DNA from 2 places in the Streptomyces sp. NPDC088254 genome. Region 1 is predicted to be linked to the other one. Evidence: riboswitches for the same ligand, from Rfam matches in the RefSeq annotation. Region 1 holds a riboswitch; the other holds the start of a gene.
The links. Region 1 has a riboswitch for cobalamin ahead of metE (5-methyltetrahydropteroyltriglutamate--homocysteine S-methyltransferase). Riboswitches for the same ligand answer to the same signal wherever they lie in the genome.
Positions count from the first base shown of each region.

Region 2: it holds a riboswitch for cobalamin, as region 1 does, so the genes downstream of both, ACIOC0_RS33470 (ribonucleoside-diphosphate reductase subunit alpha) here and metE (5-methyltetrahydropteroyltriglutamate--homocysteine S-methyltransferase) in region 1, are expected to answer to the same signal.

Region 1 is NZ_JBIURQ010000001.1:732,675-740,702, reverse strand. Features, by position in the region: gene ACIOC0_RS03395 (short-chain fatty acyl-CoA regulator family protein) at 1-592, opposite strand, end outside; gene aceA (isocitrate lyase) at 963-2,246, shown strand; gene aceB (malate synthase A) at 2,364-3,956, shown strand; gene ACIOC0_RS03380 (3-hydroxybutyryl-CoA dehydrogenase) at 3,953-4,822, shown strand; cobalamin riboswitch at 5,015-5,244, shown strand; gene metE (5-methyltetrahydropteroyltriglutamate--homocysteine S-methyltransferase) at 5,409-7,727, shown strand; gene ACIOC0_RS03370 (histidine phosphatase family protein) at 7,902-8,028, shown strand, end outside.
Region 2 is NZ_JBIURQ010000013.1:181,771-189,798, reverse strand. Features, by position in the region: gene ACIOC0_RS33485 (cytochrome P450) at 1-887, shown strand, start outside; gene ACIOC0_RS33480 (GlxA family transcriptional regulator) at 927-1,889, opposite strand; gene ACIOC0_RS33475 (ribonucleotide-diphosphate reductase subunit beta) at 2,123-3,127, opposite strand; gene ACIOC0_RS33470 (ribonucleoside-diphosphate reductase subunit alpha) at 3,184-5,574, opposite strand; cobalamin riboswitch at 5,694-5,831, opposite strand; gene mctP (monocarboxylate uptake permease MctP) at 5,997-7,625, opposite strand; gene ACIOC0_RS33460 (DUF3311 domain-containing protein) at 7,622-7,897, opposite strand; gene ACIOC0_RS33455 (GntR family transcriptional regulator) at 8,020-8,028, opposite strand, start outside.

The sequences.
Region 1 (8,028 bases):
GGTCGCCGGCGTCGGCCGAGAGGTGGATGCTGTGCCTCTTGGTAAGGCGGTTCGTCAGGGCCTGTACGACCTCGCCGGGTCGGATGCCTGCTTCCTCAGCCAACCGCTCGGCCGCGAGGTCGGTGTCGTGGAGGTAGTTCTGGCGGCGGTAGAAGAAGTCACGGATCTCCTCGTGGGGTGAGCGGGGTGTCTCCCCAGCGGGGTCGCGGCCGTCGGTTGTGCCGGTCAGGCGCTCGGTCAGCAGTTGGTTACGGCGGCCCAGATCGAGGAGGACCTGCGCGACCTCAGGCAGCCGCGAAGCCAGTTCGGCGAGATCTGAAGAGGAGATGCGGGCGTTGACGATGTCGCGCGTCAGCGCCTCGCGCAGGTCGGCGACGAGGCGGGTCGTGTCGCGTTCCGAGAAGAAGCCCGGGTCGACGCCGAACGTCTCCGTCAACCTCAGCAGAACAGGCACGGTGAGCGGACGGGAATCGTGCTCCATCTGGTTGAGGTAGCTCGGGGAGATGCCCAGGACGCGGGCGAGTTCCGCCTGGCTCATGCGGCGCTCTTCGCGCAGCCGCCGCAGGCGCGCTCCCGCGTAGGTCTTGCCCACCGTGATCCTCCCTGTCCGGTACCTCGCGAGTGTAGGCCAAACAGCGCCATCGACCCCCTTCGCAAAGTTAGCAAAAAGCGGCGGGAAGATTTGCAGAAGTTGGCAGGCATCCATAGTTGATGGCACTGAGTGCCAGTGACAGAGTTCCAGTGCGGCCCGCCGGACCTCGGCAGGCACCGCCTGATCCGGAACTCAACTCAGTGCCCTGACATTGGGTTTCCGGTAGGGACGGTGGACTGCGACAGCATTGCTCGCTTTCGCTCTTCTCGGAGTCGGCGGGCCGCATCTCAGCGCGACGACACACAGTGCCGTCTGCACATCGAGCAGCACAGACTTGGCAACAGCCCTGGATCGAGGAGACGTGACAGACATGGCAGAGGCGACGACGCAGACGGCCGAGGAACTCGCGCGGCGCTGGGACACCGACCCCCGGTGGCAGGGCATCGAGCGCACCTACAGCGCCGACGACGTCGTCCGGCTCTCCGGCAGCGTCCGCGAGGAGCACACCCTGGCCCGGCGCGGCGCCGAGCGGCTGTGGCGCCAGTTGCACGAGCGGGACTACATCCACGCGCTCGGCGCCCTGACCGGTGGCCAGGCGGTCCAGCAGGTCAAGGCCGGTCTGCAGGCCATCTACCTGTCCGGCTGGCAAGTCGCCGCCGACGCCAACCAGGCCGGCCACACCTACCCCGACCAGAGCCTCTACCCCGCCAACTCCGTTCCCCAGGTGGTCCGCCGGATCAACAACGCACTCCTGCGCGCCGACCAGATCGCCACCGCCGAGAACACCGGCGACACCACGGACTGGCTGGCGCCGATCGTCGCCGACGCCGAGGCCGGTTTCGGTGGTCCGCTGAACGCCTTCGAGCTGACGAAGGCGATGATCGCGGCCGGTGCGGCCGGCATCCACTACGAGGACCAGCTGGCCTCGGAGAAGAAGTGCGGCCACCTCGGCGGCAAGGTTTTGGTGCCGACCTCCCAGCACATCCGCACCCTCAACGCGGCCCGCCTCGCGGCCGACATCGCCGATGTGCCCACGGTCATCATCGCCCGCACCGACGCCCTCGCCGCGAACCTGCTCACGACCGACGTCGACGAGCGCGACGCCGAGTTCGTCACCGGGGAACGCACCGCCGAGGGCTTCTACCGGGTCCGCAACGGCATGGCACCCGTGATCGCCCGCGGCCTGGCCTACGCCCCGTACGCCGACCTGATCTGGGTCGAGACGGGTACGCCGGACCTGGCGCAGGCCCGCGAGTTCGCCGAGGCGATCCATGCGCAGTACCCGGACCAGATGCTGGCGTACAACTGCTCGCCCTCCTTCAACTGGAAGGCGGCCCTGGACGATGACCAGATCGCGAAGTTCCAGAGGGAGTTGGGTGCGATGGGCTATCGCTTCCAGTTCATCACTCTGGCCGGCTTCCATTCCCTCAACCACGGCATGTTCGACCTCGCCCGCGGCTACGCCGAGCACGGCATGACCGCCTATGTCGACCTCCAGGAGCGGGAGTTCGCCGCCCAGGCCCACGGCTTCACCGCCGTCAAGCACCAGCGCGAGGTCGGCACCGGCTACTTCGACCTGGTGTCCACGGCCGTCAACCCCGCCTCCTCGACGACCGCGCTGGCCGGTTCCACGGAGGAGGAGCAGTTCCACTAGGCCGGCCCTCGGGATCTGCCTGGTCTGCCCTGATGAGCGGGGGACGTACGACCGTCCCCGTCCGGCCCCCGCTCCCCGTACCCTCCCTCCCACTCCGCCCTGCTCGCAGGAGAAGCGATGTCCACCAGTGCCCTGACCCACCACGTCCGCGTCCTCGCACCCGCGGGTGACCGCCACGACGAGATCCTCACGCCCGCCGCCCTGGACTTCCTGGGTCGCCTGGCCGCGGCCGTCGGTACACGCCGGACGGACCTGATGAGGGAACGCCGCCGGCAGGTCCTGCGCCTGGCCTCGGGCTCCCCGCTCGACTTCCCGATGGTCACCTCCGCCATCCGTGCCGACCCGTCCTGGCGGGTCGCACCAGCCGCCCCCGGGCTGACCGACCGCCGCGTCGAGATCACCGGCCCGCCGGACCGCCGGATGACGGTCAACGCCCTCAACTCCGGGGCCAAAGTCTGGATGGCCGACTTCGAGGACGCCACCGCACCCACCTGGAACAACGTCATCGGCGGCCAGCTGAACCTGCTCGACGCCATAGAGCGCCGCATCGACTTCACCACACCCGGGGGCAAGGAGTACCGGCTCGGCGAACAGCTCGCCACCATCGTCGTACGGCCGCGCGGTTGGCACCTCGACGAGGAGCACCTGGAGTACGACGGCCGCCCCGTGCCCGCCGCGCTGGTCGACTTCGGCCTGTACTTCTTCCACTGCGCCCAGCGGCAGATCGATGCAGGCCACGGCCCGTACTTCTACCTGCCCAAGCTGGAGAACCGCTACGAGGCCAGGCTCTGGAACGACATCTTCGTCACCGCACAGGAACTGCTCGGCATCCCCCGTGGAACCGTCCGCGCCACCGTTCTCATCGAGACGATCACCGCTGCGTTCGAGATGGAGGAGATCCTCTACGAGCTGCGTGAGCACAGCGCCGGCCTGAACGCGGGGCGTTGGGACTACCTGTTCAGCGTGATCAAGACCTTCGGGCACCGTACCGACTTCCTGCTGCCCGACCGCGCCAAGGTCACGATGACCGCGCCGTTCATGCGCGCCTACACCGAACTCCTCGTCCGCACCTGCCACAAGCGCGGCGCACACGCCATCGGCGGCATGGCGGCACAGGTACCGGACAAGGACCCGGCCGCCCACGAGGCCGCACTGGCCAAGGTCCGGCTGGACAAGGAGCGCGAGGCGGAGGACGGCTTCGACGGCTCCTGGGTCGCCCACCCCGGCCTGGTCCCCGTCTGCCGTGCGGTCTTCGACGACGTGCTCGGCGCACGCCCCCATCAGATCGACCGGACGCGCGACGACGTGGAGGTGACGGCGGCCGACCTGCTGTCCGTGCGGCGCATCAGCAGTCCGCCGACCGCCGAGGGCGTCCGCACCAACATCGCCGTCGCCCTGCGCTACTTCGCCGCCTGGCTGCGCGGCCAGGGTGCCGTCGCCCTGGACGGGCTCATGGAGGACGCGGCCACCGCCGAGATCGCCCGCGTGCAGATCTGGCAGTGGCTACGGCACCGGGTGATCGACCGGGAGACGGTCCTCGGGCTGCTCGACGACGAGGCCGTCGCGCTCGGCGCCGCGTATCCCTGGGCGCCCGTCCAGGAGGCGCGCGCGCTCTTCGAACGTACCGCGCTGTCCGGTGAGTTGCCGCTCTTCTTCACCCCTGACGCCTACACGCGGCACATCGTGCGCCGGACGGAGGCCGGGGCATGAGCGGGGAGATCCGGCGCGTCGGCATTGTGGGCGGCGGTCAGATGGGCGCCGGCATCGCCGAGGTCTGCGCACGGGCCGGGCTCGACACGGTGGTGTGCGAGGTCGACGCCGTCGCGGCCCGTGCCGCGCGGGACCGGGTGGCGGCCTCGCTGGACCGCGCCCTACGGCGCGGCAAGCTGGAGGAGTCCGCTGCACAGGACGCCTTCACCCGGCTCGTCTTCACCGGTGATCTCGAAGACCTGGCCGATCGGCAGCTCGTCGTGGAAGCCGTGGTGGAGAACCCGGACGCCAAGACTGAGGTGTTCGCCGCTCTCGACAAGATCATCGAGGACCCTGCCGCCGTCCTCGCCACCAACACCTCCTCCCTGCCGATCATGCGGCTCGGCATGGCCACGAGCCGTGCGGACCGGGTCGTGGGACTGCACTTCTTCAACCCTGTCCCCGTGCTGCCGCTGGTGGAGGTCGTGACCTCGCTGCACACATCGGCCGACACGACCGCCACGGTCGAGCACTTCGCGGCCCGCGCGCTCGGCAAGACCGTCATCCGGTCCCAGGACCGGGCCGGCTTCGTCGTCAACGCACTGCTCATCCCCTACCTGCTGTCCGCGATCCGCATGGCAGAGTCAGGCTTCGCCACGGCCGCCGGTATCGACACCGGCATGGAGCTGGGCTGCGCCCACCCCATGGGCCCACTGAGGCTCGCGGACCTGATCGGACTGGACACCGTCGCCTCGATCGCCGAGTCGCTCTACGACGAGTTCCGGGAGCCCCTCTACGCGCCGCCGCCGCTGCTCCAGCGGATGGTGGAGGCGGGACTGCTCGGCAGGAAGACCGGCCGCGGCTTCCACACCTACGACCGGGTCTGAGGGCCCGGTACGACACGGGCCGAGGGGCCCGCGCCGCCGCAGGGGTGAGGGTCCCCGGACGGCGTGAGCGGGGAAGGGCGGGAAGCGCGCGTGCGGGCGGGCTTCCCGCCCTGTGGTCCCGCCTACGCAACGTCGTCCGCCGCACCGTCCGAATGATGGACGTTCCGCTCTTTTCCCCCGCGGCGACCCCGTAAGCTGGCCGATGCAGCTGGTTCGCCCCGTCCGCCAGGCGGGATGCGTCGTAAGAGGGAACCCGGTGGGAATCCGGGACTGCCCCGCAGCGGTGAGCGGGAACGACCGCCGTCATACGCACTGGGTCCGAGGAGGGCCTGGGAAGCGACGGCCAGTAGGTGTCTCGTACGACTTCGTACGACCAGACGTGCCCGCGAGTCCGAAGACCTGCCACCTGCCCGCGCCCGAACCACTCGTGCGCGGATATCCCGGTGACCTCGAGGGCGGGTCGGCGACATACCAGGCGGAGGACCGCGCCGCGCCGCGCGCGTCGTACCCGTCCGGTTCCGTCACCCCTTCGCGCTCTCGTCCCGTCCCCGGGATCTCAGGGATTCATCTCGCGAAGGAGATCTCCGTGACCACCAAGCCCGCAGCCGCGGCAGCACGGGCCACCGTGTACGGCTACCCCCGCCAGGGACAGCACCGGGAACTGAAGAAGGCGATCGAGGGCTACTGGAACGGCCGCGTCAACGTCGGCGCCCTCCACGCCACCGCCGCCGATCTGCGCCGCGCGAACTGGCGGCAGCTCGCCGAAGCCGGCATCGACGAAGTGCCCACCGGCGACTTCTCGTACTACGACCACGTCCTGGACACCACCGTCATGGTCGGCGCCATCCCCGCCCGCCACCGGGACGCGGTCGCCGCCGACCCGCTCGACGGCTACTTCGCCATGGCCCGCGGCTCCCAGAACGTCGCGCCACTGGAGATGACCAAGTGGTTCGACACCAACTACCACTACCTGGTCCCCGAACTCGGCCCCGACACCGTGTTCGCCGCCGATGCGACCAAGCAGGTCGCCGAGCTGAAGGAGGCCCTGGCCCTGGGCCTCACCGCCCGCCCCGTGCTGGTCGGTCCGGTCACCTATCTCCTGCTGGCCAAGCCCGCACCCGGCGTACCAGCCGACTTCCAGCCGCTCACCCTGCTGGACCGCCTGCTGCCGGTGTACGCCGAGATCCTCGCCGACCTGCGGGCCGAGGGCGCGGAGTGGGTCCAGCTGGACGAGCCAGCCCTCGTCCAGGACCGCACCCCGGCCGAACTCAACGCGGCCGGCCGCGCCTACCGCGACCTCGGCCTCCTCACCGACCGGCCCAAGCTGCTGGTCGCCTCCTACTTCGACCGGCTCGGCGAGGCTCTGCCGGTACTCGCCAAAGCCCCGGTCGAGGGCCTGGCGCTGGACTTCACCGAGGCCGCCGCCGCCAACCTGGACGACCTCGCCGCCGTCGGCGGCCTGCCAGGCAAACGGCTGGTCGCCGGCGTCGTCAACGGCCGCAACATCTGGGTCAACGACCTGTCCAAGTCCCTGTCCACCCTGGGCACCCTGCTGGGGCTGGCCGAACACGTCGACGTCTCCGCATCCTGCTCCCTGCTGCACGTCCCCCTCGACGCCACCGCGGAACGGGACATCGAGCCGCAGATCCTGCGCTGGCTCGCCTTCGCCCGGCAGAAGACGCGCGAGGTCGTCACCCTCGCCAGGGGCCTCGCCCAGGGCACCGGCACGATCACCGCCGAACTGGCCGCCAACCGCGCCGACCTGGCCTCCCGGGCAGGCTCGCCCATCACCCACGACCCGGCCGTGCGCTCCCGTGCCGCCGCGGTCACCGAGGCCGACGTCCGCCGCGCCCAGCCCTACGCCGAACGCGCCGCGGCCCAGCGCGCCCACCTCCGCCTGCCCCTCCTCCCGACCACGACCATCGGGTCCTTCCCGCAGACGGACGAACTGCGCATGGCGAGGGCCGACCTGCGTGCCGGCCGCCTGAACACGGCCGGTTACGAGGAACGGATCAAGGCCGAGATCCATGAGGTGATCTCCTTCCAGGAGAAGACCGGCCTGGACGTCCTCGTACATGGCGAGGCCGAACGCAACGACATGGTCCAGTACTTCGCCGAGCAGCTCACCGGCTACCTCGCCACGCAGCACGGCTGGGTCCAGTCCTACGGCACCCGCTACGTCCGCCCGCCGATCCTCGCCGGCGACATCTTCCGCCCCGAGCCGATGACCGTGCGCTGGACGACGTACGCCCAGTCCCTCACCGACCGGCCGGTCAAGGGCATGCTCACCGGCCCGGTCACCATGCTCGCCTGGTCCTTCGTCCGCGACGACCAGCCCCTCGCCGACACCGCCCGCCAGGTCGCCCTCGCCCTGCGCGACGAGGTCAATGATCTGGAGGCGGCGGGCACCTCGGTGATCCAGGTGGACGAGCCGGCACTGCGCGAGACCCTGCCGCTGCGCGCCGCCGGCCGTCCGGCCTACCTGGAGTGGGCGACGGAAGCCTTCCGGCTGACGACCGGCGGGGTGCGCCCGGACACGCAGATCCACACCCACATGTGCTACGCCGAGTTCGGTGACATCGTCCGGGCCATCGACGACCTCGACGCCGACGTCATCAGTCTGGAGGCCGCCCGCTCCCACATGCAGGTCGCCCGCGAGCTCGCCGCGCACGGCTACCCGCGCGAGGCCGGGCCCGGTGTCTACGACATCCACTCCCCCCGCGTCCCGAGCGCCGAGGAGGCCGCCGACCTGCTGCGCACGGGGCTGAAGGCCATTCCCGCCGAACGGCTCTGGGTCAACCCGGACTGCGGTCTGAAGACCCGAGGCTGGCCCGAGACCCGCGCCTCCCTGGAGAACCTGGTCGCCGCCGCCCGCACCGTCCGCGGGGAGTTGCCGGACGCGTGACCTGACCGGACACTTCACTGGGCCGGGGTGCCATGTGCGCCCCGGCCCTGATGGCTCCGCCACGCAGGGACGCCGGCAGCCGCGTATCCCTACTCGGCCGTGGGCACCGCCCACTGCTCCGGTCCCGCGTGGTGGACACCCACGACCCATGACATCGAGAGCAGGAGCAGCCGCGTGACCAGCCGCGTCACCTTCGTCTCACCCGCCACGAGCCCATCACTGCGGAGGGCGCGGTTCTACGACGGGGACTCGATCGACGACAGCGGCGCGGCCCGCGCCCGTGAGGCCGCCGGGTCACTGC
Region 2 (8,028 bases), on a different contig from region 1:
CCCGCTGTCTGCTGCACGGGCACTACATGGACGAGCGGGCCGAGCGGCTGTGCGAGGCGCTCGCCAGCGTCTTCGAAGGGATGTACCACCGCATGGTGGTGCCCCTCGGGCCGCTGTACCGGCTGCCGCTTCCGGCCAACCGCGAATTCAACCGCGCCCTGGCCGATTTGCATCTCCTCGTGGACGAGATCATCGCCGAACGCCGGGCATCCGGCCAAAGGCCGGACGATTTGCTGACGGCATTGCTCGAAGCGAAGGACGACAATGGGGACCCCATCGGGGAACAGGAGATCCACGACCAGGTCGTCGCGATACTCACCCCGGGCAGCGAAACCATCGCGGCCACGATCATGTCCCTGCTGCTGGTCCTCGCCGACCATCCGGAACACGCGGACAAAGTATGCGAGGAGGTCCACGCCGTAACCGGAGGCAGGCCGGTCGCATTCGGCGACGTACGCAAGCTGACGCACACCAACAACGTGGTCGTCGAGACCATGCGTTTACTTCCGGCCGTATGGATTCTGACGCGGCGGGCGGTCACCGACACGGAACTCGGCGGGTATCGCATTCCGGCCGGGGCGGACATCGTGTACAGCCCCTACGCGATCCAGCACGACCCGCGCTCCTACGAGCGGCACCAGGAGTTCGACCCCGACCGCTGGCTTCCGCAGCGGTCGAAGGACATCCCCAGGTACGCGATGCGGCCGTTCAGCGTGGGCAACCGCAAGTGCCCCAGCGACCACTTCTCGATGGCCCTGCTCACCCTGGTCACCGCGGCGCTCGCCACGGCGTTCCGGTTCGAGCAGGTCCCCGGGTCCCGGCCTCAGCCCCGGGTCGGCATCACCCTGCGTCCCCAGGGCCTGCGGCTGAGGGCCGTGCCCCGCTGAAAGGCACGCGCAGGCCACCCGCGAGCCACCGGCGTGCGCTCACGCGGCCTCAGGGCCGCGGAACGTGCGCCGGTAGGCGTTGGGAGTGGTGCCCAGCGCCCGCACGAACTGGTGCCGCAGCGCGGCCGCCGTGCCGAAGCCGGTGCGCCAGGCGATCGCGTCGACCGTGTCGTCCGTCGCCTCCAGCAGACGCTGGGCGAGCAGCACCCGCTGCCGCAGGATCCAGCGGTAGGGGGTGGTGCCGGTCTCCTGCTGGAAGCGGCGGGCGAAGGTGCGCGGCGACATGTGCGCGCGGGCCGCGAGCTGCTCGACCGTGACGTCCTCGTCGAGGTGCCGCTCCATCCAGACCAGCTCCTCGCCGACGGTGTCGCACGACGAGCGGGGCAGTGGCCGTTCGATGTACTGGGCCTGGCCGCCGTCCCGGTGCGGCGGCACGACCATCCGGCGGGCGATCCCGTTGGCGACCTCGGGCCCCTGCTCCTTGCGCACGATGTGCAGACAGGCGTCGATGCCGGCGGCCGTGCCGGCCGAGGTGATGACCGGGTCGTCGTCGACGTAGAGCACGTCCGGCTCGACGGCCGTGCGCGGGTACTGCCGGGCCAGCTGCTCCGCGTGCCGCCAGTGCACCGCGCACCGCCGGCCGTCCAGGAGCCCGGCCGCGGCCAGGACGAACGCGCCCGAGCAGACGCTGAGCACCCGGGTTCCCCGGTCGACGGCCCGGCGCAGCGCGTCGAGCAGCTCGGGCGGGAACTCCCGGGCGGCGTAGGTGTCCCCGGCCGGCACGGCGATCAGGTCGGCGCTCTCCAGCCGTTCCAGGCCGTGTTCGGTACGCAGGGTGAAGCCCGCGTGGGTCGACAGCGTCGGCCCCTCGGCCGAGGCGACCGCGAAGTCGTAGACCGGCAGCCCGTCGTCGCTGCGGTCGATGCCGAACACCTCGCAGACCACACCGAGTTCGAAGGGGTGCACACCGTCGAGGAGGACCGCGGCCACGTTCTTCAGCATGCGGCCAGTGTGCCCCGGAATCCGGCTGGAGGGGACGGGGAAGTGGCAGGAAATCGAAGCCATGCGGCAGTCCTGCCACTGTCAGGAGTGTCAGCCACGCACGATGCTTACCTCATGAACGCACTCACCGCTTACCTCCCGGTCCTCGTCCTGTTCCTCCTCCTCGCGGGTCCGGCGTTCGTGGGACTGGCCCACGAACGCCGGATCGACCGTCAGCTGAAGGCTCAGAAGGCTCAGAAGTCCTCGTCCAGGTCGACCGTGCCCTCCACGGCCACCTGGTACGCCGAGGCCCGGCGCTCGAAGAAGTTGGTCAGCTCCTGAACGCCCTGGAGCTCCATGAAGGAGAAGGGGTTCTCCGAGCCGTACACCGGGGCGAAGCCGAGCCGGATCAGCCGCTGGTCCGCGACGCACTCCAGGTACTGGCGCATCGAGTCGGTGTTCATGCCCGGCAGGCCGTCGCCGCACAGGTCGCGGGCGAACTGCAGCTCGGCCTCGACGGCCTCCGACAGCATGTCGGTGACCTGCTGCCTCAGCTCGTCGTCGAAGAGCTCCGGCTCCTCCTTGCGGACCGTGTCCACCACGTCGAAGGCGAAGCTCATGTGCATGGTCTCGTCGCGGAACACCCAGTTGGTGCCGGTGGCCAGGCCGTGCAGCAGACCCCGGCTGCGGAACCAGTAGACGTACGCGAAGGCGCCGTAGAAGAACAGGCCCTCGATGCACGCGGCGAAGCAGATCAGGTTCAGCAGGAAGCGGCGCCGGTCGGCCTGGGTCTCCAGCCGGTCCAGCTTCTCGACCGAGTCCATCCACTTGAAGCAGAACCCGGCCTTCTCCCGGATGGAGGGGATGTTCTCCACCGCCGCGAAGGCGGCCGCGCGGTCCTCCGGGTCGGGGAGGTAGGTGTCCAGCAGTGTCAGATAGAACTGGACGTGCACGGCCTCCTCGAAGAGCTGGCGCGACAGGTACAGGCGCGCCTCCGGGGAGTTGATGTGCTTGTAGAGCGTCAGCACCAGGTTGTTCGCCACGATCGAGTCGCCTGTCGCGAAGAAGGCGACCAGCCGGCCGATGAGGTGCTGCTCGGCCGGCGACAGCTTCGTGAGGTCGGCCACGTCCGAGTGGAGGTCGACCTCCTCCACTGTCCAGGTGTTCTTGATGGCGTCCCGGTAGCGCTCGTAGAAGTCCGGGTAGCGCATGGGGCGCAGAGTCAGCTCGAAGCCGGGGTCGAGAAGGTTCTGGGTCATAGCAGTCGGCGCGAAGCGCCGTCCTCCAGGGGTGGTGGTCGGGTGGCGGGTGGGAATTACTGGCAGGCCTCGCAGGACTCGGGGTTTTCCAGGGAGCAGGCGACGGCGTCTTCGGCGGGCGTCTGCTGGACGGGGACGGTCTTCGCGGGCTGGCCCTGGGAGCCGGCCGCGCGGGCGATACGGGTCGCCGGGCGCGAGCGCAGGTAGTACGTGGTCTTCAGGCCCGACTTCCATGCGTACGCGTACATCGAGGAGAGCTTGCCGATCGTCGGCGTCTCCAGGAACAGGTTCAGCGACTGCGCCTGGTCCAGGTACGGGGTGCGGGCGGCGGCCATGTCGATCAGGCCGCGTTGCGGGATCTCCCACGCCGTGCGGTACAGGGCGCGCACGTCGGCCGGGATCCACGCGAAGTCCTGCACCGAGCCGCCCGACTCGCGCAGCGCCTCACGTGTGCGGGCGTCCCAGACGCCCAGCGCCTTGAGGTCCTGCACCAGGTAGGAGTTGACCTGCAGGAACTCGCCGGACAGCGTCTCGCGCTTGAACAGGTTGGACACCTGCGGCTCGATGCACTCGTAGACGCCCGCGATCGAGGCGATCGTCGCGGTCGGCGCGATGGCGAGCAGCAGGGAGTTGCGCATGCCGACGGAGGCGATCCGCTCGCGCAGGGCCGCCCAGCGCTCCGGCCAGGTGAACTCCACGCCGTAGTGGTCGGGGTGCAGCACCCCGCGTGCCGCGCGGGTCTTGTCCCAGGCGGGCAGCGGGCCGTTCCGCTCGGCGAGGTCGGCGGAGGCCTCGTACGCGGCGAGCATGATCCGCTCGGCGATGCGCGTGGAGAGCGCCTTGGCCTCGGGGGAGTCGAAGGGCAGCCGCAGCTTGAAGAAGACGTCCTGGAGGCCCATCGCGCCCAGGCCCACCGGACGCCAGCGGGCGTTGGAGCGGCCCGCCTGCTCGGTGGGGTAGAAGTTGATGTCGACGACGCGGTCGAGGAAGGTGACCGCCGTGCGGACGGTGCCGTCCAGCCGCTCCCAGTCGATGTCGCCGGTCGCCGTGTCGACGAACGCGCCCAGGTTGACCGACCCCAGGTTGCAGACCGCCGTCTCCCCGTCGTCGGTGACCTCCAGGATCTCCGTGCACAGGTTGGAGGAGTGCACGACGTGCCCCGGCTCGGCCGTCTGGTTGGCGGTGCGGTTGGCGGCGTCCTTGAAGGTCATCCACCCGTTGCCGGTCTGCGCGAGGGTGCGCATCATCCGGCCGTACAGCTCGCGGGCCGGAATGGTCTTCTTCGCCAGACCCTCCGCCTCGGCCTTGCGGTAGGCGGCGTCGAACTCATCGCCCCACAGGTCGACCAGCTCCGGCACGTCGGCGGGGGAGAACAGCGACCACTCGGCGTCCGCGTTCACACGGCGCATGAACTCGTCCGGGATCCAGTGCGCCAGGTTGAGATTGTGCGTACGGCGGGCGTCCTCACCGGTGTTGTCCCGCAGCTCCAGGAACTCCTCGATGTCGGAGTGCCAGGTCTCCAGGTAGACCGCCGCCGCGCCCTTGCGCCGGCCGCCCTGGTTCACGGCGGCGACCGACGCGTCCAGCGTCTTCAGGAACGGGACGATGCCGTTGGAGTGCCCGTTGGTGCCGCGGATCAGCGAACCCCGGGAGCGGATGCGGGAGTACGACAGCCCGATGCCGCCGGCGTGCTTGGAGAGGCGGGCGACCTGGTGGTACCGGTCGTAGATGGAGTCCAGCTCGTCCAGCGGGGAGTCGAGGAGGTAGCAGGACGACATCTGGGGGTGCCGCGTACCGGAGTTGAAGAGGGTGGGGGAGGACGGCAGATAGTCGAGGCGGCTCATCAGGCCGTACAGCGCGGCGACTTCGTCGACCGAGCGGGGGGTGTCGTCCTCGGCGAGACCGGCGGCGACGCGCAGCAGGAAGTGCTGGGGCGTCTCGACGACCTTGCGGGTGATCGGGTGGCGCAGCAGGTAGCGGCTGTGCAGGGTGCGCAGCCCGAAGTAGCCGAAGCGGTCGTCGGCCTCCGTGTCGACCAGCGCGTCGAGGCGGCGGCCGTGGAGGCGGGCGAACTCGGCGGTGCGGTCGGCGATCAGGCCCTCGCGGTGGCCCACGGCGATGGACTCGGTGAACGAGGTGACGCCCTGTGAGGCGGCCTCGGCGCGGATGCCGATGGTCAGCAGCCGGGCGGCCAGCCGGGAGTAGGCGGGGTCCTCGGAGATCAGGCCCGCGGCGGCCTCCGTGGCCAGTTCGCGCAGCTCCGCGAGGACCTCCTCGTGGCTGCCCCGGGCGGAGCGGCCGCGCAGTGCGGCGGCGGCGACCCGTCCGGGGTCGGCGGCGGGCAGGTCGGCGGTCAGCTCGGTCAGGGTCCGCAGCAGTGCGGCGCCGGGACCGTCGTCCTCCACGGGGGTGACTGCTGAAGCCGGACCGGCTGGCGCGATGGTCACGTGGGGCTCTCCCTCGCTCGGCGGGGCCTGGCGGAGGGCAGGGGCAGCACGCGAGCGCGCACGGCGTCGCGTCCACCGGCCCACTCCGCGAGGCCCGGACGTCGGGCGTCCGGACCGGATGGGCCGGACGCGCTGCCGGCAGGTCCTCGGACTGGACTGGCGTGCGGTGATGCACGAGTACACCGTTGCGGGACAGTTCCGGATTCGCACCGGATTCCCCTGCGGCGACAGCGAGCACGAGCATACATCTTGTGCTCACCCGCCACGCCACCCCCAGATGTTGTGTCGCGGCGGCTCCAGAGCGTCAGCCGGCAGGTGAGGAGAGTGATCCGGTCCAGGTGGCGTGCGGATTCCGGCGGGACCGGAGAAGGCGAGCGCCCCCGCCCCGGCGCCGCTGCCGGGGCGGGGGCGCTCGCCCCGCGTCAGTGGCTCGTACCCGCCGTCGCCGGCGGGAGCTCCACCTGCACGCCCGGGTCGCCCGCGTCCGCCGTGTAGTCCGCCGGGGACGTCTCGTCGACGCCGTCGGGGGCCTTCACAGCCTTCAGGGCGAACGTCAGGACCACCGTGACGACGACGTTGAGCACGAACGCCGTCAGACCGATGTAGCCGATCTCGCCGATGCCGGGGATCTCCTTGGCGGAGCCGCCGAAGTGCTTCTGCGTCGGGGAGGCGACGCCGTACGCGGCGAGGGTGCCGTAGACCATGCCCACCGCCCAGCCGGCGAGCAGCGCCCACCGGTGGAACCAGCGGGTGAACAGACCGCCGACCAGGGCCGGGAAGGTCTGCAGGATCCAGATGCCGCCCAGCAGCTGGAAGTTGATGGCGACCGTCTTGTCCATGGTGAGGACGAAGACCAGCGCGCCCACCTTCACCAGCAGGGACACGATCTTGGAGACCCGCGTCTCCTCCTTCGGTGTGGCGTCCGGCTTGATGAAGTCCTTGTAGATGTTGCGGGTGAACAGGTTCGCCGCCGCGATCGACATGATGGCCGCCGGGACCAGCGCGCCGATGCCGATCGCCGCGAAGGCCACGCCCGCGAACCAGTCCGGGAACATGTCCTCGAACAACTGCGGGATCGCCAGCTGCCCGTTGGTGACCTTGACGCCGGCCGCGATGGCCATGAAGCCCAGCAGTGCGAGCAGCCCGAGCATCAGGGAGTACAGCGGCAGGATCGTGGTGTTGCGCCGGATCACCTCACGGCTGCGCGAGGACAGCGTCGCGGTGATCGAGTGCGGGTACATGAACAGCGCCAGCGCGGAGCCCAAGGCCAGCGTGGCGTACGTCCACTGGCCCGCCTCGGCCGGCGCCAGGGCCCCGCGCGGCTTGCCGGTCGCGGGGTTGGTCTGGCTGAACGCGTCGCCCGCCCTGGCGAACACCTCGTCGAAACCGCCCAGTTTGATCGGGATGTAGATGATCGCCACCGCGATGACGATGTAGATCAGCGTGTCCTTCACGAACGCGATGAGCGCCGGGGCCCGCAGTCCCGAGGAGTAGGTGTACGCGGCCAGCACGCCGAACGCGATCAGCAACGGCAGGTCCTTGACGAACCAGTTGGTGTCCTCGCCGCCGCCGACGCCCATCACGTCCAGCACGGCCTGGATGCCGACGAGCTGGAGCGCGATGTACGGCATCGTGGCGAGGATGCCGGTCAGGGCGACCGCCAGCGACAGCCCCTTCGAGCCGAACCGGCCGCGCACGAAGTCCGAGGTCGTCACGTACCCGTGCTTGTGGGACACCGACCACAGCCGCGGCAGGAAGGTGAAGATCAGCGGGTACACCAGGATCGTGTAGGGCACCGCGAAGAAGCCCGCCGCACCCGCCGCGTAGATCGCCGCCGGGACGGCGACGAAGGTGTACGCGGTGTACAGGTCGCCGCCCAGCAGGAACCAGGTGACCCAGGTTCCGAACGACCGGCCGCCCAGGCCCCATTCGTCGAGGCTGTGCTCGTTCTCGGCCTTGCGCCAGCGCGCGGCCAGGAAGCCCATGACCGTGACGGCCAGGAAGAAGAAGATGAAGACGGCGAGCGCGACGCCGTTCACGCCGTCGTTCACTTCGCCGTACCCCCGTCCCGGCTCTTGCCGGCACCGCGGGAGCGCTGGTCACGCTGCCACAGCTTGTACGCGGTCATCGTGAGCGCGGTGGAGATCAGCACCCACAGCATCTGGTACCAGTAGAAGAAGGGGATCCCGGCGACCGCCGGTTCCACTTTGGCGTAAGAACCGACCCACAGCATCGCCACGAAGGGCGCGAACAAGCAGAGACCGATGACGACGCGCACGGGCGTCACCACCGGACCTCTCGACACCTCTGGGGCTTCCGACATTCAGGCCACTCCGTCCCCTTGTTGATCACCTGTGCAAACGCGCAGGCAATGTAGGTGACGGATAAAGCCCAGCGGAAGACCCCGTCCGGATATCGGTCCCAGTCTTCCCGCTGCGCCCGCGGTCAGTCCTG